Linked DNA regions of Herpetosiphon gulosus. Each later gene encodes a partner of the first gene's protein in a complex. Links are inferred from orthologs where the notes say so. Each region holds a gene or a part of one and is shown in the gene's direction. Other genes may lie near its edges.

The links.
Region 2: pnp (region 1) and rny share a complex: the UniProt entries of both Bacillus subtilis proteins name them as parts of the possible RNA degradosome complex. The link is inferred for Herpetosiphon gulosus from one-to-one orthologs.

What each region holds. Positions count from the first base shown.
Region 1 is NZ_BAABRU010000018.1:47,157-63,364, forward strand. Bases 101-3,165 are described here. They hold pnp (polyribonucleotide nucleotidyltransferase), read left to right. Parts: upstream 101-498; coding sequence 499-2,832; downstream 2,833-3,165. Other genes in these bases: rpsO (30S ribosomal protein S15), read left to right, coding at 101-255; ABEB26_RS20890 (AAA family ATPase), read right to left, coding at 3,021-3,165. In the rest of the region: more of rpsO, read left to right, coding at 1-100; more of ABEB26_RS20890, read right to left, coding at 3,166-3,830; xseA (exodeoxyribonuclease VII large subunit), read right to left, coding at 3,834-5,012; accB (acetyl-CoA carboxylase biotin carboxyl carrier protein), read right to left, coding at 5,227-5,694; efp (elongation factor P), read right to left, coding at 5,793-6,350; ABEB26_RS20910 (M24 family metallopeptidase), read right to left, coding at 6,384-7,469; ABEB26_RS20915 (class I SAM-dependent methyltransferase), read right to left, coding at 7,610-8,317; ABEB26_RS20920 (SDR family NAD(P)-dependent oxidoreductase), read right to left, coding at 8,507-9,346; ABEB26_RS20925 (hypothetical protein), read right to left, coding at 9,360-10,280; ABEB26_RS20930 (HAD family hydrolase), read right to left, coding at 10,291-10,965; ABEB26_RS20935 (hypothetical protein), read right to left, coding at 10,962-11,552; Asp-tRNA(Asn)/Glu-tRNA(Gln) amidotransferase subunit GatA, read left to right, coding at 11,891-13,345; ABEB26_RS20945 (hypothetical protein), read left to right, coding at 13,519-14,838; ABEB26_RS20950 (cobalamin B12-binding domain-containing protein), read left to right, coding at 14,954-15,367; methylmalonyl Co-A mutase-associated GTPase MeaB, read left to right, coding at 15,375-16,208. UniProt on the Bacillus subtilis protein: Involved in mRNA degradation. Catalyzes the phosphorolysis of single-stranded polyribonucleotides processively in the 3'- to 5'-direction. Necessary for competence development in Bacillus subtilis.
Region 2 is NZ_BAABRU010000002.1:237,367-253,387, forward strand. The notes cover bases 8,626-11,503. They hold rny (ribonuclease Y), read left to right. Parts: upstream 8,626-9,228; coding sequence 9,229-10,779; downstream 10,780-11,503. Other genes in these bases: ABEB26_RS03125 (stage V sporulation protein S), read left to right, coding at 10,946-11,296; ABEB26_RS03130 (hypothetical protein), read right to left, coding at 11,390-11,503. In the rest of the region: ABEB26_RS03080 (clostripain-related cysteine peptidase), read left to right, coding at 85-2,703; ABEB26_RS03085 (hypothetical protein), read right to left, coding at 2,926-3,498; ABEB26_RS03090 (hypothetical protein), read right to left, coding at 3,514-4,098; ABEB26_RS03095 (alpha/beta hydrolase), read left to right, coding at 4,273-5,220; ABEB26_RS03100 (metallophosphoesterase family protein), read left to right, coding at 5,221-5,871; ABEB26_RS03105 (hypothetical protein), read left to right, coding at 6,210-6,953; ABEB26_RS03110 (hypothetical protein), read left to right, coding at 7,003-7,275; ABEB26_RS03115 (hypothetical protein), read left to right, coding at 7,277-8,395; more of ABEB26_RS03130, read right to left, coding at 11,504-11,686; ABEB26_RS03135 (protein kinase domain-containing protein), read left to right, coding at 11,875-13,530; ABEB26_RS03140 (LacI family DNA-binding transcriptional regulator), read left to right, coding at 13,649-14,662; ABEB26_RS03145 (PfkB family carbohydrate kinase), read left to right, coding at 14,674-15,624; ABEB26_RS03150 (ParA family protein), read left to right, coding at 15,784-16,021. UniProt on the Bacillus subtilis protein: Endoribonuclease that initiates mRNA decay. Initiates the decay of all SAM-dependent riboswitches, such as yitJ riboswitch. Involved in processing of the gapA operon mRNA, it cleaves between cggR and gapA.

The sequences.
Region 1 (16,208 bases):
AAGTCAACCGTTATCAATAACTATAAACTGCACGAATCAGATACTGGCTCGGCAGACGTACAAATTGCCCTTTTGACCGACCGCATCAACCAATTGATCGAGCACTTGAAGTTGCACAAGCAAGACCACCACTCACGTCGTGGTTTGCTGAAGTTGGTTGGTCGTCGCCGTCGCTTGTTGGCCTACCTGAGCAAAAAAGATAATGCTCGGTTCCGCGCTGTCAGCGAACGCTTGGGTCTGCGGATCAAAGCCTAAATTGGGTAGAGTGCTTGCAAAGCATGCTAAAATATACGTCTGGGAGTACAATTGCTCCCAGACGTTTTTGTGTTGAGCCGAACATAGCCTCGCTGGCTCAATGATTGCAATACAAGAGGCGCACTGATGGTTTGTGGACGTTAGGAATTGGCGCGTGAACAGTGACAGGGAGTTGCTGTGCAGGCTCCAGTGCCTAACGCTCCACATTGTGAAGCACCCAAGTGGGGTGTTTGGAGGCACATTTTGAGTGAACAACAAGTTCATAGCGTAACTGTCGAGCTGGCGGGTCGCCCGTTGACAATTGAAGCAGGTCGGGTTGCGCAGTTGGCCAATGGAGCAGTTTTGGTACGGTATGGCGATACAGTTTTGCTCGCCGCTGTGACTGCTTCAACTGAACCACGCGATGGGATTGATTTCTTCCCACTGACGGTTGACTATGAAGAAAAGATGTACGCCGCAGGTAAAATCCCCGGTTCGTTCTTCAAACGTGAAGGCCGCCCAACCGAAACTGCCATTTTAACCTCGCGCTTGACCGATCGTCCATTGCGACCTTTGTTCCCCAAAGGTTATTACAATGACGTGCAGGTCTCGATCACCACACTTTCAACCGATCAAGTTAATGATCCGGGTCCGTTGGCAATTATTGGCGCTTCGGCAGCCTTGGTGATTTCGGATATTCCGTTTGCTGCGCCAGTTGGCGCGGTGCAAATGGGCCATATCGATGGCGTTTTTGCAATCAACCCAGTTATGGGCTTGATGGAAAATAGCCGCCTCGATTTGGTGGTTGCCGGTACTAGCGAAGCCGTGATGATGGTCGAAGCTAGCGCCTACGAATTGACCGAAGCTGAAATGCTCGAAGCGGTTAAGCGCGGCCACGAAGCCATGCAAGCAGTGATTCAAGCTCAACTTGAATTGGCCGAAAAATGTGGCAAGCCCAAAAAAGAATTTGTGGCTCCGGTCGTTGATACCAGCCTGCAAGACGAAATCAAAGCTTGGATGGGCAATCGCTTCTTGCAAGCCTTGAACAACAGCGACAAAGCTGCTCGTGAAGCTGCTACCGATAGCTTGCGCACCGAAGTGTTGGAGCAATTCAGCGCTGGCGTAGCCGAAGAAGAATTGGCTGCTCGGGTCAAGGCAGTAACGAAAAACTACGATGCCTTAGTCAAAAATGAAGTTCGTTCTTCGATTCTTGAGCAAGGGATTCGGGTCGATGGCCGTAAGGTCAACGAAATTCGCCCAATTGCGGTCGATGTTGGGGTCTTGCCGCGCGTTCACGGCTCGGGCTTGTTTACCCGTGGTCAAACCCAAGTGCTCACCGTGGCAACGCTTGGCTCGCCTGGTGACGAACAACGGCTCGACGATTTGGGCATCGAAACCACTCGTCACTACATGCACCACTACAACTTCCCAGCTTTCTCGACTGGCGAAGCGCGGCCTTCACGTGGCCCACGTCGCCGCGATATTGGGCATGGCAAATTGGCTGAACGGGCTTTGGTACCAGTCCTGCCTGAAAAAGATACATTCCCCTACACCATGCGCTTGGTCTCGGAAGTGTTGGCCTCGAATGGTTCATCATCGATGGCCTCGGTTTGTGGTTCATCGCTGGCCTTGATGGATGCTGGTGTGCCAATCAAAGCTCCGGTTGCTGGTGTGGCAATGGGCTTGATCACTGGCAAAGAAGCTGGTCAGTTCAGCGTTTTGACCGACATCCAAGGCTTGGAAGATGCTTTGGGCGATATGGATTTCAAGGTTGCTGGTACGACTGCTGGTATCACCGCGCTGCAAATGGATATCAAAACCACAGGTATCACGTATGAAATTATGCAGCAAGCGTTTGAGCAAGCTCGCCAAGGTCGCGTGTTCATTCTCGATAAGATGAACGAAATTATCAACACTGCGCGTAACGATATTTCACAATTTGCGCCACGAATTATCACCCTGCAAATCGACCCATCGAAGATTGGGGCATTGATTGGGCCTGGTGGTAAGACGATTCGCTCAATTATCGAGCAAACTGGCGCTCAGATTGACGTTGAGGATGATGGCCGCGTATTCGTGACCACGCCCGATGCTGATGGCGCACGTATGGCTCAATCGTTGATCGAAGGCTTGACCCGCGAAGCCAAAGTTGGCGAAATCTTTACTGGTAAAGTTGTGCGGATTATGCCGTATGGCGCGTTCGTCAATGTGTTGCCAGGCAAAGATGGCATGGTTCACGTTTCCGAGCTTGATGAAAAGCGCGTCGAAAACGTCGAAGATGTGGTCAAAATTGGCGATGAACTAACCGTGATGGTGATCGATGTTGAGCCAGGCACTGGTAAATTGAGCCTCTCACGCCGCGCAATTCTGACTGGCGAAACCGCTGAGCAACGCAAGAGCAGTAGTAGCAAAGGCGGCCCTCGCGGTGGCGGTGGTGGCGGCGACCGTGGCCCACGTCCAGGTGGCGATCGTGGCCCACGCCCCGACGGTGATCGCGGCCCACGCCCTGAAGGCGACCGCCCTCGTGAAGGCGGCGACCGTGGCCCACGCCCAGGTAACGGTGGCAGCGACCGCCGTGGTGGTGGCTTCCGCGGCTAATAGATTCTGATCCACGAAGGACACGAAGTTTTTGTAACCACGAAGGACACGAAGCGCACGAATGTTTGGTATATTGGAATCCTGAGGTTTTTAGAACTGACAGCAAACCAATAAATCGAACTTAGTAGAACTTCGTGTCCTTCGCGGTTAAAAACCGATCCCCAACAACCAATCCCCGACCTCACAATTCACAAATGGCGTAAAAAGCGTTCGGGATGATTGAGAAAATCGCGCAACAAGCTGACATGTTCAATCGCGTTATATTCAATTGGTTGCAAACCTGTAGGGCTAATCTGTAATAAGCGGGCTTTGGGGTAGGCCATAATAATTGGCGAGTGGGTCACAATCACAAATTGGCTTTGTTGCTGTTCAACTGCATCACGCATGAGCGCCAACAAACTCAATTGGCGAATTGGTGCTAGCGGAGCTTCAGGTTCGTCGAGCAAATATAAGCCATTGGGCACAAAACGTGATTGAAATAAGCGTAAAAAACTCTCGCCATGCGAGGCATGATCGAGCCCATCACCATAACGCTGGCGCAACTCGCCGAGTGTGCGCGAATGGGTTTGACGAGCTTGGGCACGCGCCAAGGGCGAAAGCGTGGTGTCAGCCTCGATCTCGCGTAAGCCAGCTTCAGCTTCAAGCCGCAATTGATTTACCCGCTGAGCATAGCCGAAAAAATCTTCAGCCCGCAAGAAAAAGCCGCGTCCAGTGCGTTTATGCCAACTGAGTTTGAGATATTTAGCCAAACGGTGGGCCGACGTTAGGCTTTGATCACGCTCTAAATCGTAGGTTCCGACGGCGATCGAGCGAGTGGCAACCGCCAAACCTTCTAGAAAAGTTGATTTGCCCGAGCCATTGTCGCCCACAATAATCGTCACAGGCGCATCAAAATCGAGGGTTTGACCAATCAAGGCTTGGATGGCCGGCACATTTAGGGGAAATTGCTCAGCATCGTGGGCATCGGGTGGTTTAATTTTCAAACTAGCGAGTAGCATGGCTCAATCTCGTAGCTCAGTGATTGTGGCTTGAAGCTGGCCTTGGTGCAATTGAATATTAATTGGATCGCCAACTGCTACGTGGCTGGTGTTAGTGAGGGTACGATCATTATGCAATACAACTGCATAGCCTCGCGCTAATGTTCGTTCGGGATTGAGTGCCACCAAACTGCGCTCGGCAACTTGAACTTTTAAGCGAGCCATTTCGAGCATGCGCTGGATCGCTCGCTGCAACTGTTGTTGTTGGGCGGTAACCTGCTCACGCGCTTGATGCAGCCGCATTTGAGGGTTGTGCCGTAAAAGCTGTTGTTGCTGTTGGCCTAATTCGCTGCGCAGCAATTGCAAACGCCCTTGAAACAAGCCATGCAACAGCCCAACGTGGCTGATCAATTCATCACGCAACGTTGCCAAATCGGGAGTGACCAATTCGGCGGCAGCTGAAGGCGTTGGCGCACGCAAATCGGCAACAAAATCAACAATTGTTGTATCGGTTTCGTGGCCAACTCCGGTGACGACTGGTACTGGCGAGGCAAAAATCGCCCGCGCTACAATCTCTTCGTTAAATGCCCAAAGATCTTCAATCGAGCCACCACCACGGGCCACGATAATCACATCTGGCTCAAAATCGAATAGCTCATACAAGGCCTCAACAATCGAAGGCGCGGCATCTTCGCCCTGCACAAGAGCAGGAGCGACAATCACTTCGGCCAAAGGAAAACGGCGGCGCAGCACATTCAACATATCCTGCAAGGCCGCCCCAGTGGGTGAGGTGACAATACCGATGCGTTGAGGAAATAGTGGTAATGGCCGTTTGCGTTCGGTTAAGCCCTCAGCTTCTAATTGGGCTTTGAGTCGTTCATATTGGGCTTGCAACAGGCCTTCGCCAGCAGGTGTAATAAAATCGATGTATAGTTGCAAGCGCCCATTATAGAGTTCAACTTTGCCATGACCTAAAATCGCCATGCCATCTTGGGGCAAGTAGCTCAAACGCAAGGCTGTAGAACGCCAAATCACCGCATCAATGCGGGCATCGGCTTCTTTGAGGGTCAAATACCAATGGCCTGATGAATGGCGTTTGCAGTTAGAAACCTCACCATAAACCCAAATATCACTCACCACTGGGTCGCTAGTGAGCACTGCATTAATATAGCCACATAATTCACTGACTGAAAGTTGTTCCATGGCTTGACCTGCTTATTGAGGATAGTAGCACAATTGTACGAGGATTTAACCAAAAAAACAATCGACAATTATTTAGCGGATTGAGTATGTTCCCTCACCCCCATGAAGATTGGAACTCCCCTCGCCCGCCGCAGTGGGAGAGGGGTTGGGGGTGAGGGCATGGAGATGATCCTTAAAACCAACCCTTGTAGGTCGGTTGATGAGGGAGCCAAACTTAATCAAGCGGCACGATTGAAATTAGCACTTGACCATATTCAACAGGCTGACTATTTTCAACGTGAATCGCGGCTACCCGCCCATGAATTTCGCTCTCGATTTCGTTCATCATCTTCATGGCTTCGACGATGCCAATCACATCGCCTGGATGAACCTCATCGCCAACTTTGACGTAGGCTGGGTCTTTGGGTGATGGCGAAGCATAGAAGGTTCCTACCATTGGCGATGTAATTGGTTGACCAATGGGAGCGGCAGGTGTTTCGGCAAGGTTGACAGCAACTGGCGCAGCCGCTACACCACTGGTTACAACCACGGGGGCCGCCACCGCATAGGGCGTGCGCTTGACATGAATTTTGGCATCGCCACGCTCAAGGCTTAGCTCAGTAATATCAGTTTGGGTGATTAACCGCAGCAACTCACGCACATCCTCGGTGAGTAAATTCTGTTCGGGTGTTTGCTCACTCATGGGCTAGCATCCTCAACTACACTGGAAAATGGCGACGGCGCAGGGATTCTTGCCCAGCGCCGTGATGATCAGCTTTAAACTAATGGGCCAAACCCCACTTAGATCCGAGTAATGTACTTACCGTTGGTGGTATCAACCCGAATCCGTTCGCCAACCGCGACGAATGAAGGCACTTGAACCACCAAGCCTGTATCGGTGGTTGCAGGCTTGCCGCCACCTGAAGCGGTATCGCCTTTGTAGTTTGGCTCGGTTTCAACCACGACCATCTCAACTGAAGGTGGCAACGAAATATCCAGCACTTCATCTTCGTAGGTCAAAACGTCGAAGGTTTCGTTTTCGCGAATGTACAACAACGCATCTTCGAGCAAATCCACGCTAACCGGGAATTGATCGTAGGTTTCGGTGTTCATCACATAGATGTAATTATCTTCGCGATAGAGATATTGCACGTTACGGGTTGACAAGCGGGCAACTTCGAAGCGTTCGCCAGCCATAAACGTTTTAACCGTTGTAGCACTGGTGCGGACATTGCGTAAGGTCAGGCGCAAGAATGCCGTGCCACGACCTTGCTTGACGTGGTTGGCTTCCATCACGCGGAACAATTCACCATCAATAATGAGGGTTAGACCTTTGCGTACTTCACCTGTTGAGACCATGATACAAGAACTCCCTTTGGGTTGTAATAAATTTTAGGCTTGCTCGATCACAATAATCGGGTCAAGTGGCGATTGTGTAAGAGTTTCAACGCCATTGGCGTTGAGCAAAACCAAGTTTTCGAGCCGCACGCCGCCCCAATCGGGCAGATAAATGCCTGGCTCAATGCTAAAAATTGAGCCAACTGGCAGCAGATCGTTATGCACACGACTGAGCCGTGGCTCTTCATGAATTTGTAGGCCAACCCCGTGGCCTGTGCCATGGCTGAAATATTCGCCATAGCCTGAGGCTTCGATCACATTGCGAGCCAAGGCATCGGCTTCTTTGCCAGTGGTGTTGGCGCTGATACCGTTGGTTGCATCGGCAAGGGCGTGGCGCACAATGCCATAAATTTCATCAAATTTGGCATCGGGCTGGCCTAAAACCAATGTGCGCGTCATATCGCCATGATAGCCAGCATAGAGCGCCCCAAAATCGACCACAATCGGCTGGCCTTGGCCCAGCGGGGCGTTGCCAGCGTGATAATGGGGCAAAGCGCTATTCAAGCCAGCACCCACAATAATCTCAAAGGCTAAACCATCGCCGCCATGCTCAACAATCGCCTTGTGCAATTCCCAGGCAACTTCGCGTTCGAGCATGCTTGGGCGCAACATCGGCTTGACTGCGGCTAAGGCTTGGTCGGTAATGTTAATTGCTTGGCGCAAGGCCGCAACTTCTTCACTGCTTTTGATCGCGCGGAGTTGCTCGGTCAATGCCCCAATGGCAACCAAGGTTACATCAGCAGGCAAGGCTTGGCGTAAGGCATTGTAATCGGCAACGCTGAGGGTTGCTGGCTCAAAGCCCAAGCGCGTGATCGGTGCAATATGGCGGCCAACACAGCTATACAAGCTTTCATCAAGCGTGCGGGTGATCGTTTCAAATTGGCTGGCCTCTTGGGCTGCTTGCACGGTATAACGGCCATCGCTGATTAATAATGCCCGTTGAGCATCAATAATCAACAAGCCTGCCGAGCCAGTAAACCCGCTCAAATAGCGTCGATTTTGGCTATTAGCGACCAACAATCCATCGATTTGGGCTGCTTCAAAAAGCATCCGCAACGCTGCGAGCCGTTCTTGAGACACCGCGCACCAGCCTTTCAGCACACTACAAGCCCGCTTGGGGTTGCCAACGGGCTTTGTGTAGTATATATGCCATCAAAGATGCTTGTCAAACGTTTTTATTGTAAAGCTGGTGTTCAGCCTATGCTTGTTTGATCCTCGGGCTATTTTACCCCGCCAAACGCAGCAAAGCAGCTATTTTTATGCAAAATATCGATCTTTTGGAAGCCAACGTTGCGCAAAATGTCAATTTGCCAGAGCAATGGGCGCGGCGAATCTTCGATTTCGATATACTCAAATACTTGGTCGCGGTAAGCCTCATCGCGGAAATCACTGAGATATTGGCCATAGCGTTGCCACATCAAGTTATGGACGGCCTCACTGGAATGTTCCACTAGATCGAAAATCCACAGCGAGCCGCCTGGCCGCAAGGCTGCATAACATTGGGCAAAGACCGCCTGCCATTCAGCATCGTCGCGTAGGTGGTGAAATACCGCCGCTGCCACAATAATATCAACCTGCTCATTGCCCAATTCAAGCTGGCGTACATCGCCTTGCAGTGCAGTAACCGTGCCTGTTGTGGCCGCCCCGACCCGTTGTTGCGCTCGCTCAAGCATTGGCAAACTCAAATCGATCAGGGTCACATCAAGGTTAGGTAATTCTTGCAAGATTCGTAGGCTATAGTTGCCAGCGCCGCAGCCAATATCCAACATATGACGAGCATTAGGAGTGGTGGCAGCGGCAGCTTGGGCAACTAAAGTCATTGCTAACGGGGCATCGACGGTCGCTGATTGACCAGTTTCCAAATTGGAAAAACGCTCAACATCAGCATCGAAGCGGGCACGAATCGTTTCAACGGTTGATTTGGTCATGGGAAATATCCTCAAACACAAACGAACTTCAATCGCGCTATTTTAGCAGGCTTGAGGAATTTTGTACTGATCAATATAGGATAAATTTAGTGCGCTTTTGGCTGGTTGAGTTTTTGGTGTTTCCAATCCCTGCCCCCCAACAACCGAACCCCGATCCCTCGCTGCGTGATTTCGCTGCTCAATCAATCCTTAATCGATGGTGGTCATTTTGATTGGTAATGCTGGGGCGGGCTTGCCGCGTACACGCCGAATTACTTCTTTGAGTGCTCCCAGCAGCAAACGTGGTGGCGAAAGCAGGCTGATTGTCAAGCCATTGCGGCCATCGGTGGCCTTCGATGCCAGCCAAACCGCTTTCTGGGCAGGCACACTGGGCGGATTGCCCCACATGCGCAAGATCGTGCTGAGCGCTTCAAGTTTGGCCTCGTAGCCCGCCATCACTTGCACGTCAGTCAGCATATCGGTGGTCATCAAGCCTGGGTTAAAGCCCAAAACTTCGATGGCTTGGTTGCGATGTTCTTTGGCGAGGGCCAAGGTAAAATTGCGTACCCAGCTTTTGCTAGCACCATAGGCGGTTTGAAACGGCACAGGCCCAGTATCGCCCCGCCCAAACAGATTGATCAATTTGCCATGACCTTGTTGTTGAAAATGTTTGAGCGCAGTAATTGAGCCGTGGTATGTGCCAAAAATATTCGTGTCGATCACGCGCCGATAATCGCGAGGATGAATTGCCACAGTCGCACCATAAGGCCCAGCCACGCCAGCATTGTTGATCCAGACATCAAGTTTGCCAAACTGGGCGATGGTTTGATCGCGTAGCGCTTCGATTGCTGCCAAATCGCCAACATCGCAGGTTGTCGCCAGCACATGGCTCGATTGGCGTTTGAGTTGAGCCAGGGCTTGTTCAAGACTGGCCTGATCGCGGCCAGCAATCACAACTTTGGCTCCTTGGCGCAACATTGCTTCGGCCATTGCCAAGCCCAAGCCACGGCTACCACCAGTAATGACAATCACTTTATCTAAAAGTTTCATTGGGCACTCCTAACTACTTGCGCTTGAATGTTAATTCTTCTTGCAAAGCACCGTTGACAAAACGCTGTAACCGCATGTCTCCATCCGAATTCTTAGGATATAAACGCCACTCTTCTGGCTCAACATTTACAATCAACATGTTGGTTTCGATTTGCGGAGTAGCCGAAAATTCTTTGTTAATTTGGGTTGCTGGGCACGCTGTAGTTAAACCCACAAATGCTTTATTGCGCGGAAGACCTTCAAAACGAATGTTAAGCATTTGAATTTCTGAGATCGAATTCTCGTTTTGCCAACATCCTGCAAACCAACCAAAACTTGTAGGAATATTTGGTCCTGTTGGTTGGCTAGTCGTCTTGGTTAGCTTGATTTCCAATCGGTTATTAGCATCGTTAATGTTATATGCAGCCTTAATTGAATTATAGGTATCGGCCTTAATTTCAATGATGATTGAATTTTTATCTTTTGAGATACTTACTGTAGCATTCCCATTAGTATCTGTGTTAATTATTGTAGTATTATCAATAACAACTGTTGCATTATTAATTGGCGTATTAGTTTCTTGATCAATCACAATAATTATGATATCGCGTTTTTGATCAAACGGTAATATATTGAAATACATCAATATTTGACAAATTGCTGCTACAGTGGCAAGAATGGCAAATAGGAAAAGTATTTTCTTGTTTTCTTGTAATCGTTCAATTAAAGAAGATTTTTTTGAAGTAGTTTTAGCGTTTTTTGGTTCATCGTTATTAGCAGGTAACGTTGAGGGGGTAGAGTTATTTAATTGATTCTTTTCGGCTGCCTTGATTTGTTGCTCTAGTTTTTCGCGCTGTTGGAGCAAGGCTGGCGCTGAATGCTTATCGCCACCATCTTGAGTAATTTGCTTTTGAATCTCATCAAGTTTTTGCTTCAATTGATCGATTGTTGGCATAACTTCAACCTCAGGTAGTTATAAATTGAAGCAGCGCTTCATAATGGGTCAGATCTTCCAACAGCAAATCGGGCTGGTGCTCAGCAAGTTGTTCGAGGCTGAAGCGACCAGTTGCCACGGCGACCGAGCATGCTCCAGCAATTTTGGCGCAAGCAATATCAAACGGCGTATCACCAATTACCACCACATCATCAAACGTGCCATGCCAACCAGCAGCTTGTGCTCGTTGCAATGCCACGGGCACTAAATCGTTGCGAATATGGCTATCCGAGCCGAACGCACCCCATTCCCAACGAAAATGGCGACTGAGATCGACGGCATCGAGTTTGATCTTGGCGGTGCGTTGCATATTGCCAGTCAGCAGCGAGTGAATTGTATGCGCTTGTAAGTGGCTCAAGGCTGCATGAACCCCATGTAAAATTGTGGTTTCATGTTGTAGATATTCAAAACGGGCCTGCAATTCACCTTCGTAAACCACATAAAATTGCTCAAGCCGTTCGAGAATCGCCACCTCATCCCAAGTATGCAAGGTCTCGCGAACGATCAAGCCATCGGTTTTGCCAGCAGTCGAGCTAAGCGGCAGATCAACCTCGTATACACGCTGAAACGCAGCCTTGAAAGCTTCAAGACTGCGCCCATGTGACCGAATCAGGGTTCCATCAATATCCCAGAGCAGCAATTTCATTGTTCGGTTGGTTCCCCATTGACAAGGTCGGCCAGCGGCTGCACCAATTCGCCAAGGCTGCGGAATTGTGGCCCCAGCTCGGTATCTTTAAGTGGAATATTGACTGGCACGGTTAAACTGACGGGCACTGAGGCTTGCAGCGGAATCGTCAGGCTCAGATAGACTGGCAATTCCAAACCTTCGGGCAAATTCAAGGCCACACTGGCTTTGAGATAACCCACGCCAGGCAGGGTAATATCGGCGGGCACTTGCAACGGCACGGCTTGGGTTATCCGCACATTGGTATTTTGGCTAACTGGCACTTGCAAGGTAATCGGCAATTGCTCGTTCAACGGTACGCTAGCTTTAATCGTGGCATTGCTCAGGCCATCAATCGTATCAGTTAATTTGGCAATAGTTGGTTTGAGTGGCGCTAGGCCGGTTTTATAGCCAAATAGCGCAATTGCTAAAACGCCTAAACCAATAATCAGCACAATATTGAGGATAAAGGAGGTCATGATCATAAACTTGTACGAGCGATCGATATCAACTCGTTCAACAGCAGTTGTTTTGGTCGAATCGGTGGATTTGCGGTTGCGATTGGCCACGTCAACCTCCTTGCAGTGCCTCGAAGGGGAAAATTCATCAGCAGTATACCACAGCCGATCGTTGCTTGTTAGAGCCATTCTGTCATAAATATTGTGATCACCACCCCTCCGCCCCGCCTCAAGGCGGGGAACGCAGGGTGTTTTCATCCCCCTGCACCCCCTAATAGTTGTTACGTGGACTGTCTCTGTGCTTTCTTATACCCTAAAGTGAGATATTCTTCTGAGTATTTAGCTGTAAATTGATCATCTAATAGCCAAATAATGCCTTTTGATCCTGAAACGATGCGCTATGCTACAATGCGCGTTGGTAAACAAGCAAGCCCATGCGTGAGGATGTGATTATGGCCCTCCATGAATTGACAATTGCCGAGGCCCGCGCCCAATTGGATCGCGGTGAGATTACCTCGGTGCAACTGACCGAGGCTCTGCTGGAACGCATCGCCGCGTTAGAGCCAACCCTGCATTCGTTTTTAACTCAAACGCCCGATTTGGCTTTGCAACAAGCGCAAGCTGCCGACGAGCGCATCAAGGCTGGCAACGCCACAAGCTTAACTGGCATTCCGTTGGGCATTAAAGATGTGATTGTCACCAAAGATGTGCGTACCACCTGCGGCTCGAAAGTGTTGGAGAATTGGGTTCCACCCTACGATGCCACCGTCGTGAGCAAACTCAACGAGGCTGGCACGGTAACTCTCGGCAAGCTCAATATGGATGAGTTTGCTATGGGTTCGTCCAACGAAAATAGTGCTTTTGGTGGTACACGCAACCCATGGGATACCGAACGTGTGCCTGGTGGCTCATCGGGTGGTTCGGCGGCGGCGGTTGCTGCTGGTCAAGCTTTTGGCACGTTAGGCACTGATACTGGTGGCTCAATTCGCCAGCCTGCCGCTTTGTGTGGGATTGTCGGTTTGAAGCCAACCTATGGGCGGGTTTCGCGCTATGGTTTAGTGGCCTTTGCCTCATCACTCGATCAATGTGGGCCATTCGCTCGCACAGTTGAAGACGTGGCACTGCTGCTCGAAACCATCTCAGGCCATGATCCCAAAGATTCGACCAGCGCCAATTTGCCAGTGCCCGATTATCGCGCTAGCTTAACTGGCGACATTCGCGGCCTCAAAGTTGGCGTGCCCAGTGAATATTTCGTTGATGGCATGGAGCCTGGGGTTGAAAAAGCGGTACGCACGGCGATTGAGCAGATTAAGGATTTGGGTGCTGAAATCGTTGAGGTTTCGCTGCCCCACACCAAATATGCCTTGCCAGTGTATTACATCATTGCTCCAGCCGAATGTAGCACCAACTTGGCTCGCTTCGATGGCGTGCGCTATGGCGTGCGCTTGGAAGGCAATGGGCTGTTCGATGAAATTGAATCGACCCGCGGCCAATTGTTTGGCTCGGAGGTGCGCCGCCGGATTATGCTTGGAACGTATGCGCTCTCATCGGGCTATTACGATGCCTACTATCGCCGTGCCCAACAAGTGCGTACCTTGATTCGCCGCGACTTCCAAGAGGTTTGGAGTAAAGTCGATTTATTGGCAGCGCCAACCTCGCCCAGCGTGGCCTTCAAAATTGGCGAAAAAGCTGATGATCCAGTGGCGATGTATCTTTCGGATGTGTGTACCTTGCCAATTAACTTGGCTGGTGTGCCTGGCTTGGTCGTGCCATGTGGCTTTAGCGACAATTTGCCAACCGGCCTGCAATTGATTGGCAAGCCGTTCGATGAAGCAACCTTGCTGCGCGTCGGCCATGCCTACGAGCAACATAACAGCTGGTACAAACAACATCCAAGTTTGTAGCCAAACGTTTCGTAACCACGAAGAATGCGAAGACCACTAAGTAATGATCCTTCGTGCTCTTCGTGTCCTTCGTGGTTAAATTTCATCCCTCATCCCTCTCCCTAAGCTATTGCAATCTCTGAGCGCCACGGCTACCATTGAACTACGGAAGCATCTAGTAGGGAGCCAACGGCATGACCAGTTATAGCATCACTGGGCGGGTGGTTCGGACGATTGATCTTGCGCCGCTTGCCAACATTAGCGTGCGGTTTATCTCACAAGCAGGCTATCTGAGCAATGTGGCCAATCGCAGCCTCTTGCCAGCAGGCCAAGTCGATTGGACGCGCTCGCTGACAGGGTTTAGCGGCACACGCTGGGAATGTTGGGAGCAGCAGATCAATGGCAAAGTAGCAATTGCTTGGGGCGATTTTCGCGATGGTGCCTTGATCTACAACCCACATTTGAGCGACGATGGACGGGTGTTTCATAGCGACAAAACCTATTTGATGCCCGAAGTTTCGCCCGCCCAAGAAGTCAGTTGGACCCGCCAAATCACTGGGTTTGCTGGCTCGCGCTGGGATTGCTGGGTGCAATATATCGATAAGCGCGTGCCAATTACTTGGGAATTATTTCGTGATAATGCTTTGATTCATAACCCCCAATTGGCTGCTGATGGCCGTTTATTCCAAACCGCCAAAACCTATCTGATTCCCGATGTTGCGCCTGTGGCCCGTGCTGCCTGCGAAGTCAAAACCGATGCCCAAGGCAATTATCGCTTTGACAATATTGGCGCTGGTGCGGTTGGCTTGCTCGAAGTCAATGTGGCTGGTTATACCCCGGTTCGCGTACCAGTGATTGTCAACAATACGATTAATCAGCCGATCAATGTACGCGGTGGTGGTAGCGGTGTGCGCTCGGCTCACCCTAGCTATAATGCTTTACATCCCAAAGTGCGGGCGATTATCGATCAAGCCTTGTTTATGCTGGGCGATGAAAAAACAGTTTATGATGCGCTGCCCACTAATTTGCAACAAATGTGTTATGGATCACAATTCGCCAGCAATCCCAATCATCAATACTATAAAGATATTGTTTGCGCCGATTTGGTGAGCATTTGTTTGGCGGCAGCAGGCTTTAACGTGAATTGGAACAGCGGGGCCAACCCACATATGGCTCAGCATTATGCGCCTGGCCCAGCCACCCTCCAAGAAATTAGCGATGCCAACGATTGGCAACCAGGCGATGTGCTGGTGTTTGGCAATAATGGCGCTGCGCGGGCTGGCCATGTTACCTTGTACGTTGGCCCGTTCCAAGGCACTGATCGTTCAGGCACAAATTATGCGCTGAGTGCCAATTTCGATGTGATTGAAGCCAGCATGAACTTTGATCTTGCCAATGGTCAGCGTTGGGGCTTGGGCAATATCGCCACCACCCGCCAGCAATGTTTGCAAGGCAAGCGTGGCTATCAATGGGTCAAGCGGGTGCGTTTGAAAGAAGTCGCAGCATTAATTTAAATTGCTAGGCACTCAAATGAAGTGACGATCTGCAACCGATTGCTGATTCGCAGGTGAGCTAAACTGCGCTACAATGGGGCATATCGTCATTTCTCAATGTGGAGGAAAGACCCTCATGGAACGACCAATTCGGGTGTTAGTGGCCAAACCAGGGCTTGATGGCCACGACCGTGGCGCAAAAGTGATCGCCCGTGCCTTGCGTGATGCAGGCATGGAAGTTATTTATACAGGGTTGCAACAAACCCCCCAAATGATCGTTGAAGCCGCCTTGCAAGAAGATGTTGATTGCATTGGCTTGTCGATTCTCTCAGGTGCGCATATGACCTTGCTGCCCAAAATCACCACGATGCTGCGCGAAAACGATGGCGCGGATATTTTGGTCGTGGCTGGCGGCATTATCTCCGATGAAGATGCAGCAATCTTGCGCAAGGATCATGGGATTGCGGGAATTTTCGGGCCTGGCTCTTCGACCCATGCAATTATCGATTTTATTCGTGAGCATGTTGAGCGTAGCTCGGTAGAAGGGTAGGTTGGGCGTGGAACTTGTAGCAAAGGCTCGTGCTGGCAATCGCCGCGCACTGGCCCGCTTGATAACCTTGGTTGAAGCTGGCGATGCCCAAGCCCAAACGGCTTTGGCGGCGCTCTACCCCTACACTGGCCATGCCCATATCGTCGGGGTAACTGGTGCACCTGGCACTGGCAAATCGACATTGGTCACCCAAATGGCTTTGCATTGGCGTAGTCTTGGGCGCACGGTCGCCGTGTTGGCAGTTGACCCAACTTCACCATTTAGCGGTGGCGCAATTTTAGGCGATCGGATTCGCATGCAAGCCTTGGGCGGCGATAGCGGCTGTTACATTCGTTCGATGGCGAGTCGTGGCAGCCTTGGTGGTTTATCACGGGCTACTGGCGATGCCGTCAAAGTGCTCGATGCAGCAGGTTTTGACATCGTGATTGTTGAAACTGTGGGAGCTGGTCAGGCCGAGGTTGAAATTGCCCGCGAAGCCCATACCGTGGTGGTCGTCGAAGTACCGGGCATGGGCGATGATATTCAGGCAATCAAGGCGGGCATTTTGGAAATTGCCGATGTGTTTGTGGTCAATAAAGCTGATCGCGAGGGCGTTGAGCGCACGGTTCGCCAATTGCAGATGATGTTGCATCTTGGCAGCGGCGAACATCGCGATGGCTGGGAGCCGCCGATTGTCCAGACCGTTTCCAACACTGGTAAGAATATCGCCGAAGCTGCTGCTGCGGTCGAACGCCATCTCGAACATCTTAAAAGCAACAATTTGCTCGAATTGCGCGAACGCGAGCGGATTGAGCGCGAGTGGAAAGTGATTATGCGTGAAACGTTGCTGCGCCAATTGCTG
Region 2 (16,021 bases), on another replicon or contig:
AGCCAATTCAAACAATGAGGTTACCGACGCTTGCTCAGCCAGTTTTGGCTTGGGCAGGCGTTGGCGTTTGCGGAGGATTATCCCATGGGAACACGTCTGCTGCGGTGCTGCTTGCTGATCGGTCTATTGTTAAGTGCCATGCTTCCGCCAATCGTGGAGGCAACACCGAAAGCAGCGCCATTGGTGGCCATTTATATTTTGGCCTACGATAATCGCCTCGATAGCACGATGAATTTAACGCCCTATTATGATGCAACCCTCACCAGCATTACCAATGCCACTGTTGGTCAGCCCGATCTCACGGCGATTGTTTTGGCTGATCTGGCTGGAATGAATGATACTCACGTGCGAGTTGTGCAGAACGGCAATGTCAATACCTTGATTGGCTTGCCCGATATTGATGGAATTATTGATAGCAACCTTAAAGAATATGATGTGACCGATGGCAAAACCTTGGGTGGTTTTTTATTGTGGGCCAAAAGCAGTTATGCTGGCCAAAATTACACCTTGAGCTATATCGGCCATGGCGTGCCAATTATGCCCGATATCGAGATTTCAACGATCAGCCAGCCCGAACGCCCAGCTAGCAGTATCAATTTGCCTCCGTTGCCCACCCGCATTGGGGCAAATGCCGATGTGACCGATCACACGCTGACCACTAGCATCAGCGGCTATAATGCGCTTTCGCCCAACGATTTGGCCTTGGCCTTGGCAATTGCGGCTCCGATTGGCCCACGCTTTGCGGTGATCGACGTGTTAATGTGTTTTGGTGGCTCGGTTGAGGCCTTGTATCCGCTTGCACCGTATGCCGAATATCTGACCGCCTCGCCCAACTATGCCTTTTTCGACCCAACCATGCCCGGCAATGCCTTGCTTGGTTTGAACAGTAATCCTAATCCGCTGCAAATGGCTCAACATATCCTCAATAGCTACCATAATCAACTACCAAGCAGCGACCATCCACGGATTTTAAGCGTGATCGATGCCGATCAATTGAATAATCTCAAAACCACGTGGGATAGTGCCTCGAACGCAATCTATCTCAATTTGCTTAATTCCAGTCAGCGCGAAGCAACCCGAACAGCATTGTTCAATGCCTATCTTGAGAGTCGAAAATATGATCTGACCTATTGTGAGCCAAGTGACTGGGAGCTTAACGCGCCCGATGGCTTGGTTGATTTGCGCAGTTTTGCCCATGGTTTGAGCCAAAGTTTCGCCAATCTCAATCCGCAAATTGCAAGCCTTGCCGCCCAAACCCGCGATCGGATTCGCAATAGCAGTGGCAATTCGATGGTTGTGGTGTATCGCTTGGCGGATAACGATTTTCCATGGTTCGACCCAACTCCAACTCAGTGGATTTTTGATGGACTCAATCCACTTGGGCTTGACGATGATGCCGCTGGCTTAAGTTTATACGCCGATTTACAAGGTATTCCGGTGGTGGGAGCAACCGAATTAAGCTGGCAGGCGCATTGGTATCACGACGATGACACCCAGCTGGATAATCCGCATCCGTTGGCATTTTTAGCCGATGTGACCCATCGCAACGGCTGGGATGAGGTTTTTCAGGAATATTGGCGTGATATTGATGTCCAAACGGCGTTGTGTACGCCCAGCTTACCTGCTGCCCGCGATCAAGCCAATCCTCGCGCCGACATCAGCCTGAGCCAATTGAACCCTGCCGATAGCAATTTGGCCGTGAATGAATCGATTCGCCTGAATGTTATGTTGAATGTTAGTCGCGCAGTCCAGCGCAGCGATGTGCGCTTTGAGGTATTAACCAATGGCACAGTTGTATTTAGCGATAGCCTGATGCTGACCAAACTTGAGGCAGGCAACCAACGAATCTATGCTCAAACAATTTGGCAACCAACCAATGCTGGGGTTTATAGCTTGCGAGTCGTTGGCGATGGCGGCCAGCATGTGCAAGAAAGTAACGAAAACAATAATGTGCTTAGTCGCTCAATCAATATTGCTCCAACCGTGCCGCGCCGCCCAATTTTGAATGCGACAACGCTCAATAATCTGCAATTATCGAATAGCCCAACGCTCACGCTGAATGTCCAGCAACAAGCGGGCAGCGGTACACCAGTTTCAAGGCTGATTATCCAAGCCTATCAATATCAGGGCAATGCTGCCAACCCTCGCTTCCAAACGCCGGTGCTGCGGGCTACTACCACGATTAATCAGCCATCTTTGCCAACGGTACGGTTAAGCTTAGCAGGCTTAGATCCTGGTGCGGCTATTTTGTATGTTTGGGGCTATTCGAGCAATGGCTATAGCTTGATTCCGGCAATCGTGCGGCTAAATTATGCGCCGTTGCCCGCAACCATCAGCCAAAACCAAAAACATATCTATCGGTTTAGCCTCAAACGCGACCAAGCCCAAGCCTTTCGCTTACAAAACCAATTTGGTAATAGCAATTTGCACGCATGGGAACCGCATATCTGGACGGCTCCAACTCAGCAATCAACCAGCCTTGGCTTAGATCAAATTACCTATAATCCTACCCCACTAGCTGGCGAATACATCGTGCAAGTCAGTAGCAGCGATAGCAGTCGCTATCTGTTGACGGCGATACCCAACCCGCCAGCAGGCCGCAATCTTGAAGTGATCACTAGTAAACAACCACGGCCAATCTTTGAGGAGCCAAACCCATTCTTGCCGACTGATCAGATCTTTAACCCAATAGTGCAACGGTAAAAGTTGCTTTAGTCCTACATTCTAAATTAAGGTAGATCCAAAAATTAGCGGTATTCATGCCCTCACCCCCTGACCCCCTCTCCCGCACGCGAGGCGAGGGGGAACCACGAAACGAAACGCCCCTCTCCTGCCAAGCGAGGCGAGGGGGAATCATCTCAGCATGAGCGTTGGAACGCCCCCTCGCCCACCGCAGTGGGCGAGGGGTTGGGGTGAGGGAACTACTTATTCGGCGCTAACCAAACTGCCACCACGCGCCATGCCTTTGGCAATCCGCACGGGATCGCCGTTGTAGAGCATGGTTAGTGGGCCAGCCATAGCGCTAAATCGCTCGCTGGTAATTTGCCATTCGTGCATACGGCTGCCACCAAGGTAAATCGGCGAGCCAGCGCGGAGCCAGCCAAATAAATTGCGCATCAAATCGAGCACAGTTTTGGAGCCAAGCTGAAACGGCACCAACATCACCGCCAACGACCATGGCTCTGTTGGAAAACCATCGGGGTCGCGCAATTCGTCAAGTTCTTGCAAAACTGTAGCGTGGGCAAATGGGGCCAAAGCTTCGCTGGCAGCTTGCCAACGATCATATTCGCTGGTGATTAGCACCAACTGACCATCGGGAATTTGCCGCGCCAAATGCACCGCCAAATCGACCAGCTCATCACCAAACAAAATAATCCGATCGGCTGGTGATTCGGGCACAATCAAGCCTTTAAAATGCGGAGCAACCAAAGTTGCATATTCGTTGCGCCGATCAGCTCGGTTCTGTTCACGCGCACCACGTCCCTTTTGACGGGTCATGAAAACTCCTTAAACTTATTGTTGTTGAGCAAGTAGATTAACTTCCAGCCGAATTTCCTCGGCGGGAATTTCGACAACCATAGTTAATGCGGTTGGATTCTTGATCGGCAAGGTAAGATCAAGCGTTGTGTTGGCGTTGGGCGGCAAATTGGCCGCTGCATCGCCTTGAGCAGCATAGACCGTGCCTGATTGGTCGGTAAAACGGAAGGCCGACAAGGGCACGCGCAATTCTTTGCTACTAATATTGGTAACTAGGCCTTTAATTTGGAGGCCATCGCCCACTTGTTGGAGCGATTGAATATCGACTTTGAGCTTATTGTTGGTGACCACAGGCGTAATTGGCACAACCGCCTCGCCGCCTTGGAGTCGCGCAATTGCAGTCGAACTCCACTCCTGCACGGGAGCGGGCAAGGGCAAAATCGGCGTACCAAGATCTTGGCTGGCCACCTGAGTGGCGTTAGCTTCGGCAAAACGGCTGCGAAGCGTTTGCTCGCTATCAGGATTACAAGAACGGGTTGAAACCAAAAAAATTAACACCAGCCCGATAATTACCCCGATCAGCGCCGGGTGAGGGCTATTGACTCGCTGCGAAAACATCATCAACCTCCAGCACAATCGTAACGAGTATTGTACCGCGCTTTTAGCCAAACATAATCATCCAGGTAATACCCCAATCATAGGACAAAAATCCATGTTTTCGTTCAGGGCGATTAACGCTACAATACGAGCATCGCTCCCCCGCGTAGTGATTTTGGCAAAAGGAGTTCCACGGCGATGAGCTTCGAAACATACGACGACCTCTTTGAAGTGGTATCTGAGCAATACACAGCTCAAAAATATCGCGAAACGCTCGATTTACTTGATGCAGAGGGAGCGAAATTTCCCGAACACGCATCGATGATTGCCTATCTGCGCTCATGTATGGCCGCGCGGATTGGCTTGCCCGAACATGCGATTCAAATTCTAAGCGAGGCAGTTGCCCGTGGTTTTTGGTATGGAGCCGAAACGATCCGTCAAACGCCTTCGTGGATTAGCTTGCAAGGTGATCCTGAATTCGAGCGCTTGGCAGCGGTTTGTTTTCAGCGCCAACTGGAAGCGGTCAAAGATCCCAAGATGTATATTTTGGGGCCAGATGAGCTAGGCCCGTATCCGCTATTTTTTGCGCTCCACGGCAATGGCGATAACAGTATGCACACCTTGTATGGCTGGAACAATCTGATCGATATTGATTGGATTTTGGCTGCACCTCAATCGGCTCAGGCTGAATCATCTGATGGCTACGTGTGGAACAATCAATCGGCGGCCTTGCGTCAGTTGGTGCAGCAATTCACCGATGTTGGCAACGAATACCAAGTTGATCCCGAACGGATTATTTTGGCAGGTTTTTCGATGGGCGGCGAAACTGCCTTGCGCCTAGCCTTGATTGGGCCAATCGAAGCACGTGGCTTTGTATTGCTTGGCCCAGGCGGCCCGACAATCGACGACCCTGAGGAATGGTTGCCGGAAATTCGCGAAGCCAAAGGCCGCAATTTGCGGGGTTATATTTTGGTTGGCGAACATGATCGCACGATTCCCCACGACCAAATCAAACGCATGGTCAAACTATTAAATGATAATGGAATTCCCTGTGAGCTTGAAATTATTCCTGGTTTGCGTCATGCCTACCCCAGCAATACCTTGGAATATTTGCAACGAGCCTTTAATTTTATTGGGGTTGCCTAGATGCGTTTAGGGTTGTTAGCCGATATTCATGGTGATGGTGTCGGCTTTCAACAGGCCTTAGCTTGGTTTGCCAGCCAAGCGATTGAGCAAATACTTTGTGCTGGCGATGTAGTTGATCGTGGGCCAGATGCCGACGCGATTGTCCAAGTATTGATCAATCGTTCGATTGCTTGTATCAAGGGCAACCACGAATTCACCTTGTTACGCGAGCATAGCCGTTGGAGCCAAAGCAACCAGCGCGAACGCCTCGCCAGTCGGGGCCGAATTGTCACCCAAGCCACTTTAGATTATATCGCGGCGCTGCCAACCAGCCACCGTTTACAAATAGAGAATCGCTGTCTAGTGCTAGCCCATGGTGCACCATGGAGCGATGTCGTGGATATGTTGCCAGAAAGCCGGAGCAGCAAATGGCAACGACTTGTGCGCGAGCATCCCAACGATCAAATTATTGTGCTTGGGCATACTCACCGACCAATGCATGTACGTTGCGGCCATCTGACTGTGCTCAATCCAGGCTCGGTTTATGGCGTAACCATCCGCGATAGCCATAGCTGTGCCATCTACGATACTGCCAGCGATAGCCTGACCCTCTACGATTTACGCAGCCAACAAACCCGCATCTGCCCTGTGATTGAGATTGAATTGAGCTAAATAAGAGTTATAAATCGAAACCACGAAGAGCACGAAGCATGATTAAGATAAGCGTGCAATCCACATGTTAAGTTCATCAAGCAACCATTGCCCACCACAGATTACGCTTGAGTGGGCAGCTTGGCGAATCCCGACAAACCAAAAAAACTAAGGTAGTATCACTTCATTAGGTAAAGTTAATTTCGTTAACTTAGGTCGATAGCTCGATTCTATGGCAGATGAGTCAAATAGCGATGTCCAGAATACAATTAAGGTTTGGCGTAATTTTTTGCATAAAAATGATCTTACTTGATTAAATTGAAATTCAAAACTGATACTGAAACCAGAGGAGAAGCACGATGTATCTTGAGCATTACCCTAACCGAGAAACCACCATCGAACTCCCATCACTTGCGCTACTTACGGCTCCCGACGATCAGCGCTCGATTGTTGGCATGGGCACAGTCTTGTGCAAGCTTGATGGCGGCCAAGCAATCATCGGTGTGATCGCGTTTGACCAACTCTATTTAATTGTTGATAAAAAAGTTGTGCCCTTCATACCCGCCTTGTCCATTCGCCACGAATCGGGCACATTTATGGGCAATCTGAGCATCAACGCTGGCGCAACCAACCTCATCAAAACGCGCTATTGGAAAGCCCGCCCAGCGATTGTAGCCGCCCTCGATCCGGTTTACGATCAGATTGATGATACTGAACAGAACTTTTGCAGCTACCTAGCCTCATGCTATGAAGATCCAAGTTGGCGAAAATGGGTCTATGAGCGCTATCAGCCAGCCAAAGAACCCATGGCGACCACGCTTAATGAGGCCTTAGAATATTTATTGAGCCGCCTATCGCCGCATACTCCACCAGTCTTTTTTGCCGAAATTATCGACCAACTCTGTTGGCTCGTCGATGAGCAGCGCGTAAGTCTGCATCAGATCATGCGCGACTGGCTCCATTCCGATGAGAAGGAGAAGGTAAAAATTGCCCTCACAACCACCGAGGCGTTCTTCCTTGGATCAAATGCCGCCGATCGCGCGACCGTTGCCCGAATTATTGAGCGCTGGCCCGACCTCGCACTACTGTGCAAAACCGTTTAGCCGTTGTCGGGACACAATAAGATGAATCGATAACCAGATGAGAAATAGCATGGATCTTGCGGGTATCAACGTTGAGGAGCTTAATGGATTAGCTGCCCTCAAGCTAGAAGTCGCACTTGATATACCGCCTACTGAGTTTGCGCGACGCGCAAGCACGACTATTAGCGCCCAACAGGCAGCAGGGATACTAGATAGTATGGGACTCGGTGTTCCTGCTATACCGGAAGGCGGATTAAGCCAGGCATTACAACAAGAAGTACATCTCCTCAAACTTGAACAAATAGAGACATGTGTTCAAGAAGCAATGAAACGAGGGAAATAACATGAACAATGGAGCCTTTCACATACTCCCTGTTGAGCAGCGTAGTCCAAACGAGTGGTATGTCGGAGGACGAGCACTCACGGATATTTGTATCGGGGATATGCTCGAAATTCGTCGTCCCTACATCCCATCCATGGGTGATGAGGGCACGTTCGTGGTGACCGCGATTACCGCGTATAACGTGAGCATGCCCAAACTCAGTCATGGGGTGACAGGAATGTTAACCCTTCACTATGACCAAGGTGCGCTCCTCAACAAGGACATGAAGCTCGTGCACATCACCACCGGGTCACCGCCGAACCCAGCGCAGTATCGGATCAGCCTAGACCCCAAGGTGACGATTCGGGTTGAGGGCGACGTACGAGAGGACGTTCTCGCGTTCAAGCAATCGCTGGAAGCCCACGACGAGGATCTCCTATTTCAGCCGATCGCGACGGTTCGCGATCGGTTCGTGCTCCACGGTGCGGTGTTCCCCCGCGCCACGCCATCGAACGTTGAATACTTTAGCTATGTTCTACGGCGCTTTAATGAGACGGTGGATACGCTGTTGAGCTTATCCTTTGTCCAGCACCTCGTGAAACGCGGGAACGACACCACCATCCAGGAAGATCACACCGACAACGCCCATGATTTGTTCAATGCGACCGCTCCAAGTCTAGGCTCCGAAGCAACCGCTGCGTTTGTACTGACCATGCGGTGCTTCATCGACGATAGCGAAGAATGTTCGCTGGAAAATCTCGCCCACCACTACACCAGTGCAACGATTGGCACCGAGCATGCCTACCTCTATCTTGCGAATCGAGACTTATTCGCTATTGCATTGAATGGAGTTACGGAGCTGGTTGATCGGTATCCGGTCGTCGATACCGATGGGAACGTGATCGGCAGGATCGACAAGCCGCTCACCCAGCGGCAGGTGTTTGATCTGTGTCTCTACGGGGGGTTCTCGCACGCCAAGCGAACCAAAACGCAGCAGTTTGACGCGCTCGTTAGCGACCCCGTGACGCGGGCTATGCTTTGGCAGAGCTTTGTTCATATACTGGGTGAGTATTGCGGTCTTTTGACGGCGCAGAGCTATGTTAACAAAGCGATGCTCTTGGAGTTGGAAAAGCCTATGTGATTTGAGGGTTGGTGAGGGATGGGAAGCATTCCCTCGAAAATAAGCACTCTGAAGCGCATGAAAAAGTGGGGAGCAGCAGCCTCAAGGGTTGGCTGCTCCCGCTATAAATTGCTGGGTGTTTTGTGCCCTCACCCCCGACCCCTCTCCCGCTGCGGCGGGCGAGGGGCGTTTCATCGTTTATGATCGGATGCTTCCCCTCGCGTGCGGGAGAGGAGCGACGTTTCCGCCCGTATGACCGATCGATGGCGATGCTTCCCCTCGCGTGCGGGAGAGGAGGTTAGGGGGTGAGGGCATCAACAACGCCGACTAATCCATCCTGCCTTGCTAAAAAACTACCCCCAAGCTTAGCCTTGATTAAAACTTTGTAACAATCGCCCTAAAAACTGCCAAAACTCCCAACAAATGTGCCGTTTACTAGTGAGCAATCTAGGCTTTGAATGAATCATTCATGGCCTGAATTGGCGTTTTAGCGAGGATTTTACCTGATAAATGTTGATAATTGTTAGGAAATATTTTCACAAAAAAGCTATGTTCAATTAAGCATAATGATCATAAGACTCCCCGCAATTGCAGCAAGTTTAGAGAAAAATGCGCCTAAATGGAGAGAATCTAGAGAAACTTGGAGAAAATATCCCCCGTAAATCATCCCACATAAAGGGGATATAAAACTGCTCATGGTGTAGGATCAGAGGGATAACACCAAGGGAGGAATCTGTATCACGTATCAGCTTGACACTACCTAGCAAAACGTCTATGATACGGCAGGAAACGGAATTCTTAGCAATCCCTTAACACAGCTTATCATCGTGCCATTTCGTCGGTGAACCTTAACAATTGAGCCAGGAGGAAACCCTGTGGACTTTATCCTTCCAGCTCTGGCTTTACTCATTGGCCTAGCTGCAGGCGCAGGCGGTGCCTATGTTTGGTTAACGAAAAAATCTGGTGTAGCACTGGCCCAAGCTGAAGCAGCAGCACAACTACAATTAGAACAAGCCAAGACTGAGTACAAACAATTGCAATTAAAAGCCCGCGAAGAACAACAACAGCTGCGGGAAGTTGGTGAAAACGAACTCCGCGAAGCTCGCAATCGCTTGCAAAAACAAGAAGAGCGGGTCAATCGCAAAGAAGAAACTCTCGAACGTAAGCTCGACCAAACCGAAAAGCGCGATCGCCAGTTAGGCCAGCGCGAGCGAGCGGTCGAAAACTTACACAGCGAAGCCGAACGCCTACGCGCAGCCCAACAAGCTGAGCTAGAGCGGGTCGCAGGTCTCACTAACGAACAAGCACGTGAAATTATTCTCTCTCGTGTTGAACAAGAAACCCGTGCCGAGGCTGCTCGCCGCATCCACGAAATCGAAGCGGCAGCAAAGCTCGATGGCGATCGGATTGCACGCAAAATCGTTGGGTTGGCGATCCAACGCTGTGCATCAGATTATGTCGCCGAAATTACTGTAAGCACGGTACAACTGCCCAGCGAGGAACTCAAGGGTCGGATTATCGGGCGCGAAGGGCGCAATATTCGCGCATTCGAGCAAATTACTGGTGTCGATATTATTGTCGATGATACGCCCGAAGCGGTCACACTCTCTTGCCACGACCCAGTACGTCGTGAAGTAGCCCGCTTAACCCTGAACCGATTGTTGAAAGATGGTCGGATTCACCCCGCCCGCATTGAGGAAGTCGCTGATAAAACCCGCCAAGACCTTGAGCAAATAATCCGCGAAGAAGGCGAACGCGTGGCCTACGAAGCCAACGTCCAAGGCCTTCATCCAGATCTCTTGAAGATTCTGGGGCGGTTGAAATATCGTACTAGCTACGGCCAAAATGTCTTGCAGCATTCGTTAGAATGTGCCTTTTTGGCAGGAGCGATGGCAGCAGAATTGGGTGCCAATGTGCAGGTTGCCAAGACCGCAGCGCTGCTCCATGATATTGGGAAAGCCATTGACCACGATGTACAAGGGCCGCACGCGTTAATCGGGGCTGATATTGCCCGACGGCTTGGCCGCAACGCGGCGGTAGTTCATGCAATTGCTGCCCATCATAACGATGAGGAACCTCAAACTGTTGAGGCTTTTCTTGTTCAAGCCGCCGATGCTATCTCTGGTGGTCGCCCAGGCGCTCGCCGCGAGACCATCGACTTGTATATTAAGCGGCTCGAAGCTCTTGAACATGTCGCCACATCGTTTCCTGGTGTTCAACGGGCATTCGCAATTCAAGCCGGTCGGGAAGTCCGGGTTATGGTGCAACCCGATGCGCTTGACGATCTGGAAAGTATTCATTTGGCTCGCGAAGTGGCCAAAAAGATCGAGAGTACCCTGCAATATCCAGGTCAAATCAAAGTTACCGTCATCCGCGAAACCCGTGCGGTTGATTATGCACGGTAAGCATAGGGCGAGGCTCTGTGTGTGAGGGAGAGGGCAAAGATGGTTTTTGTACCATCGTGGGCATGCGGCTTGGCAAGTCCGTGTTCATCGCCCTCCCCCCTCAAACCGAGAAGGCGCGATGCGTGCATGACAGCAATCTCTACCGTTCCTTTTCAAGGAGGCAGCAATGGCGTATCAACTAGATCGCTTTAGCAACGACGACCAACGGACCACTTCAGCCGATGCGCCCAGCAATGCTGGCGCAGTGCACAACGATGCCGAAGTATTAAAGGTCTCTACCCGTTCACGCCCATCGGCTGTTGCCGGGGCCATTGCCGGAGTTATTCGCGAGGCGGGCCATGCCGAAGTTCAATCGATCGGCGCTGGCGCAACCAATCAGGCGATTAAAGCCGTAGCAATCGCTCGCTCATATCTGCAAGAAGAAGGAATCGATATTGTATGTGTGCCTTCGTTTATTGATGTTGCCATCGATGAAGAGGAACGCACTGCGATTCGCTTATTAATTAAAAAAGGCTAAAGCAGGTTGAGGCGGTTGCAGCCTAGGCAATTGCTGTTGGCACTAGCAAGCAAGGCGATTTAGCATCAGCTAGATCGCCTTGTTTGTTTTAGCTCACATCTGAAACCCACCAGGGTTTTGAATTTTGTTGGTGAACCAGTAGCGAAAATCAGCAACATGACGGCTAAGCTTGGCACTCAATTCTTGCCATTCGTTGCTCTGCATAAACGAGCGGAGTTCAATTTCTTCATCCGAGGTTATCCCAAGGATCATTTCGGGAGCCTCAGGCGTACCACCCAACGAAAGCCAGGCATCGCTGATCGCGCCATGCTTCATCAGAGCAGGAACAAACTCACTCGTGACATACTCAAGATGAGCTTGCTCGCGGCCTTCTGCTATATTCCAACTCATCAGTAGTTTTATCATAGTTCTATTGTAGCAGAATTCACACCCAGCGACAGCATTTGGCCTAGCTGCAAGCAGCCATGTGGCGCGGGGTCGTGGGTTGCGAAATAGCCCTGATTATCCATTGCATTGACCCGTATGGTTGGTGTAGGCTAGGGCTATTGGTTCTCTTGGCTTAGCGATAGGGTGGCACTATGACGATCAACTGTTATGCATGTCAAACCGTTGTGACAGCAACGGATGTTCGTTGTTCGCAATGTCATCAGCCTCTGCTGCTGCGCAATCGCTACCGCGTCAAAGGTTTGCTCGGTCAAGGTGGGTTTGGGGTGGTCTATGAGGCTTTCGATGTTGATTTAGCTCGTCATTATGCGATTAAATTGATCACTGCCAACTCGCCAGCTATGCGCGAACAGGTCAACGTCGAAGCTCAAATTCTGGCTCAGCATGCCCGCCAACTGCCATTTATTCCCGAAATTTACGATATTTGGAGCGATGGCAATGTGATCGCGTTGGTGATGGAGTTTATTAGCGGCACAACGGTTGGGGCATTAATCGAAACCCACGAGCGCATTGCGCCCAATATTGTCGAACATTTTCTAACAATTATGCTGGGCCAGCTAGCCCAATTGCATGCGCTCAATATTATTCATCGTGATATTAAGCCAGAGAATATCAAGCGTACCGCTGATGAACGTTTGGTGCTGCTCGATTTTGGCATCGCCAAGCGCAGCCAAAGCACTGAAACTGCCGCCAAAGCTTTTTCGCTGTTTTATGCCTCGCCTGAGCAAACCCGTGGTCGAGCAACCGATGCCCGCTCCGATTTGTATAGCCTTGGGGCAACCGCCTACCACATGCTGACTGGCCATGCGCCAGTTCCAGCTGAATCGCGGATTTCGGGCCATGTACGGCTGCGCCGTCCCAGCGAATTGGCCGATAATGTGCCAGCAGGGTTGGATACGCTCATCTTACAATTGTTGGAGCCAGATCCAAATAAACGCCCCGATTCGGCTAAAGCTGCTTTGCAATTGCTCAAACAACCAAGCAAAGCCACGGCTAGCACCAACGAAAACAATACTGTACGCGGGCCGCGCGTGGTTTCGAGTGCCGGCCAAGCCACAATTGCGCTCAATGGGGCCAAACTGCCGGAAGTAGCCCAAGTCAAAATCAAGCCACGCTGGTATGCCATGGGGATTGTTAGCTTGCTAATTATTGCAGGCCTGATTGGTTGGCAAGTGCTTATGACGATGCAATCAGCTGGGGCAGTCGAAGCAACGCCGACATCACCAATGATTGGAATTATTAATTTACCATCAAGCACGCCCACCGCTACCAGCATTCCTGCTACAAGTGAGCCAACCGCTGAGCCAACCCTCGAATTACCAACCGCCGTGATTCAGCCCAGCCCTGAGCCAACTCAGGTGCCACCAACGATTGAGCCAATGCCTGAGCCAACCCCGCTTGCTCCAGAAATTAGCCAGTTGGCCGATTTGATCAACCAGTTTCGCAGCCAAAATGGAGTTGCAGCACTGACCTTGCAACCGCAAGTGCTGGCCGTGGCTCAAGCCCACAGCAGCGACATGGCTAACAACAACTATTTCAGCAATTCCAACCAAGCAGGCCAAACAATTGGCGATTTGCTGCGCCAAGCCAACTATATTGCCAGCTTCTGGAATGTGCATATCAGTGCGGGCCATAGCAATCCCCAAGCTGCTTTCAACGCATTGATCAATGATCCAGCTTTGCAAGCCGAGTTGCTTAACCCCAATATTACTGAGTTTGGCATTGGTCATGCCCAAAATGCTCAAGCCACCTACGGCCACTATTGGACAGTTGTCTACAGCCAACCCTAAGCTATCGCCCTTTTGCATGGCCTATGGTATGATTTTTCGCACACGCTTGACAAGCTGGCTACACTCAGGATAAGATGCTCTGGAAGCGTTTCCATGGCTCATTGGAGAGTACAAACCCATGGCATATACAATTAAAGATGTGGCGAAACGGGCGGGAGTTGGCATTGCAACCGTTTCGCGGGTGCTCAACGAATCGCCCAACGTGCTACCAGAAACCCGTGCCAGAGTTTTGGCAGTCATTGACGAGCTTGGCTATCGGCCAAATCATGCTGCTCGTCAACTGGTAACCGCCAAAACCAATGCGATTGCGATTATTCTGCCCTTCCTTACGCGGCCATTTTTTATTGAAGTGCTGCGGGGCATCGAGGCAGTTGTGGCCAATTCTGAATATCAGTTGATTATTTTTAATGTTGATTCGCCGGAACAACGCACACGCTACTTTAATACTCTGCCATTTTTGGGGCGTACCGATGGGCTGTTGATTGTTTCGCTACCTTTGGCTCCACCTGAAATCAAACGCCTACAAGCTGCCAACTTACCAGCCGTGATGATCGACACTCAAGCTGCTAACTTGCCCTCGGTGGTGGTCGATAATGTGGGTGGAGCTTTCAAAGCCGTCGAACATCTGATCAGTCAAGGCCATCAGCGGATTGGTTTTGTTTCGGGGCAGTTGGAGCCAGATTTGGGTTTTACCGTCAACCGCGATCGGCGGCGTGGCTATGAAGCGGCCCTTACCGCGCATCATCTGCCCTTGCAGCCTGAATATCTGCGGGCGGGCTTTGATCGGCGTGATTGGGGCCATCAGGCGGCGCTTGAATTGCTGGCCTTGCCCGAGCCGCCAAGCGCCATTTTTGCTGCCAACGACGATTTAGCCTTTGGCGTGATCGATGCTTTGCGCGAACGCGGCTTGAAGGTGGGCGAAGATATTGCCGTGGTTGGCTATGATGATCTCGAAATGGCCCAGTTGGTGGGCTTAACCACAATTCATCAGCCAATGGAGCAAATGGGCCGTAAAGGAGCCGAGGTTTTGCTGGCCGCGCTGAATGAAGGCACGCGCCGCCCAACCCTCTACACTTTGCCCGTCGATCTGATCGAACGCACCAGCAGCAGCAGCAAACTCAGCCAAGCATAACGGGAGTTGCCATGACACAGGCTTTATGTCTCGGTGAATTATTGGTGGATTTTGTGCCAACCGAAGCTGGTTTAGGGGTTGCCAATACGCCGCTCTGGCAACGCGCTGCTGGTGGTGCGCCTGCCAACGTTGCGGTTGGCTTAGCACGTTTGGGCATTGCCAGTGGCTTTTTGGGCATGGTCGGGGCCGATCCTTTTGGCGATTTTTTGGCCGATACCTTGGCTCAGCACAATGTCAACATCCAAGGCCTACGCCGCACTGAGCAAGCTCGCACCGCCTTGGCATTTGTGGCGTTGCAAGCCGATGGTGAACGTGATTTTATGTTTTATCGCCATCCTAGTGCTGATATGTTGTTCGCGCCAAGCGATCTTGACCCACGCCAATTTGCCAAGCTTGAGCTTTTGCATTTTGGCTCGATCAGCGCCAGCAACGATTTGGGCTATCAAACCACCTTACGCGCAATTGAACTAGCCCATGCCAATGGCGCGGTGCTCTCGTTTGACCCCAATTTGCGGGCAGCGCTTTGGCCCTCGCTGGAAGCAGCGCGACGAGTGATGCTTAAGCTCTTGCCATTGGCCCAAATCGTCAAACTCAGTCGTGAGGAAGCCGAATTCCTGACGGCGCTGGCTGATCCACTGGCCGCCGCTCAAAGCTTATGGCATAAACGCAGCCAAGTGATTGTCGTGACCGATGGCAGCGCAGGCTGTTGGTATCAAACTGCTGCTGGCTCGGGCCATGTAGCCGCGCCCAAAGTGCAGGCAATTGATGCAACCGGCGCTGGCGATAGCTTTGTAGCCTGTTTATTAGCTCAATTAATTCAGCAACCTAGCCTATCCGATGCTCAAACTGAATTTGAGCGAGCCTTACATCGTGCCTGTATTGCCGGAGCCTTGGCAACTCTTGTACGTGGAGCAATTCCAGGCTTGCCCACCGCTCAGCAAATTGAGCAATTTCAGCAATAATAGGCTTTGCTAAGCCAAATCGTAGCGCCAGCAACTCCCAATTGATTGCTGGTTTGGAATTAACCCCAATTTCCCCCAAAATACTCTAGTGATAGACAAGACCAAACAGCGATGGTATGGTACAATTCGGCGCGAGATAGTATGTTGTGAAATAAGTGTATGGCACCACGAATTATTGCAGTAGCAAATCAAAAAGGCGGCGTTGGCAAAACCACCTCGACCGTAAATATCGCTGCGGAGCTTGTTGCCCGTGGCCAACGGGTGTTGGTGATTGATCTTGATCCGCAGGGTAATGCCACCACCAGTTTGGGCATTAACAAAAAAGCACTCAAAGCCACGGTGTATGATGTGCTTTTAGGCAATGCACCGACTGAAATTGTGTTAACCGCAACTGGCC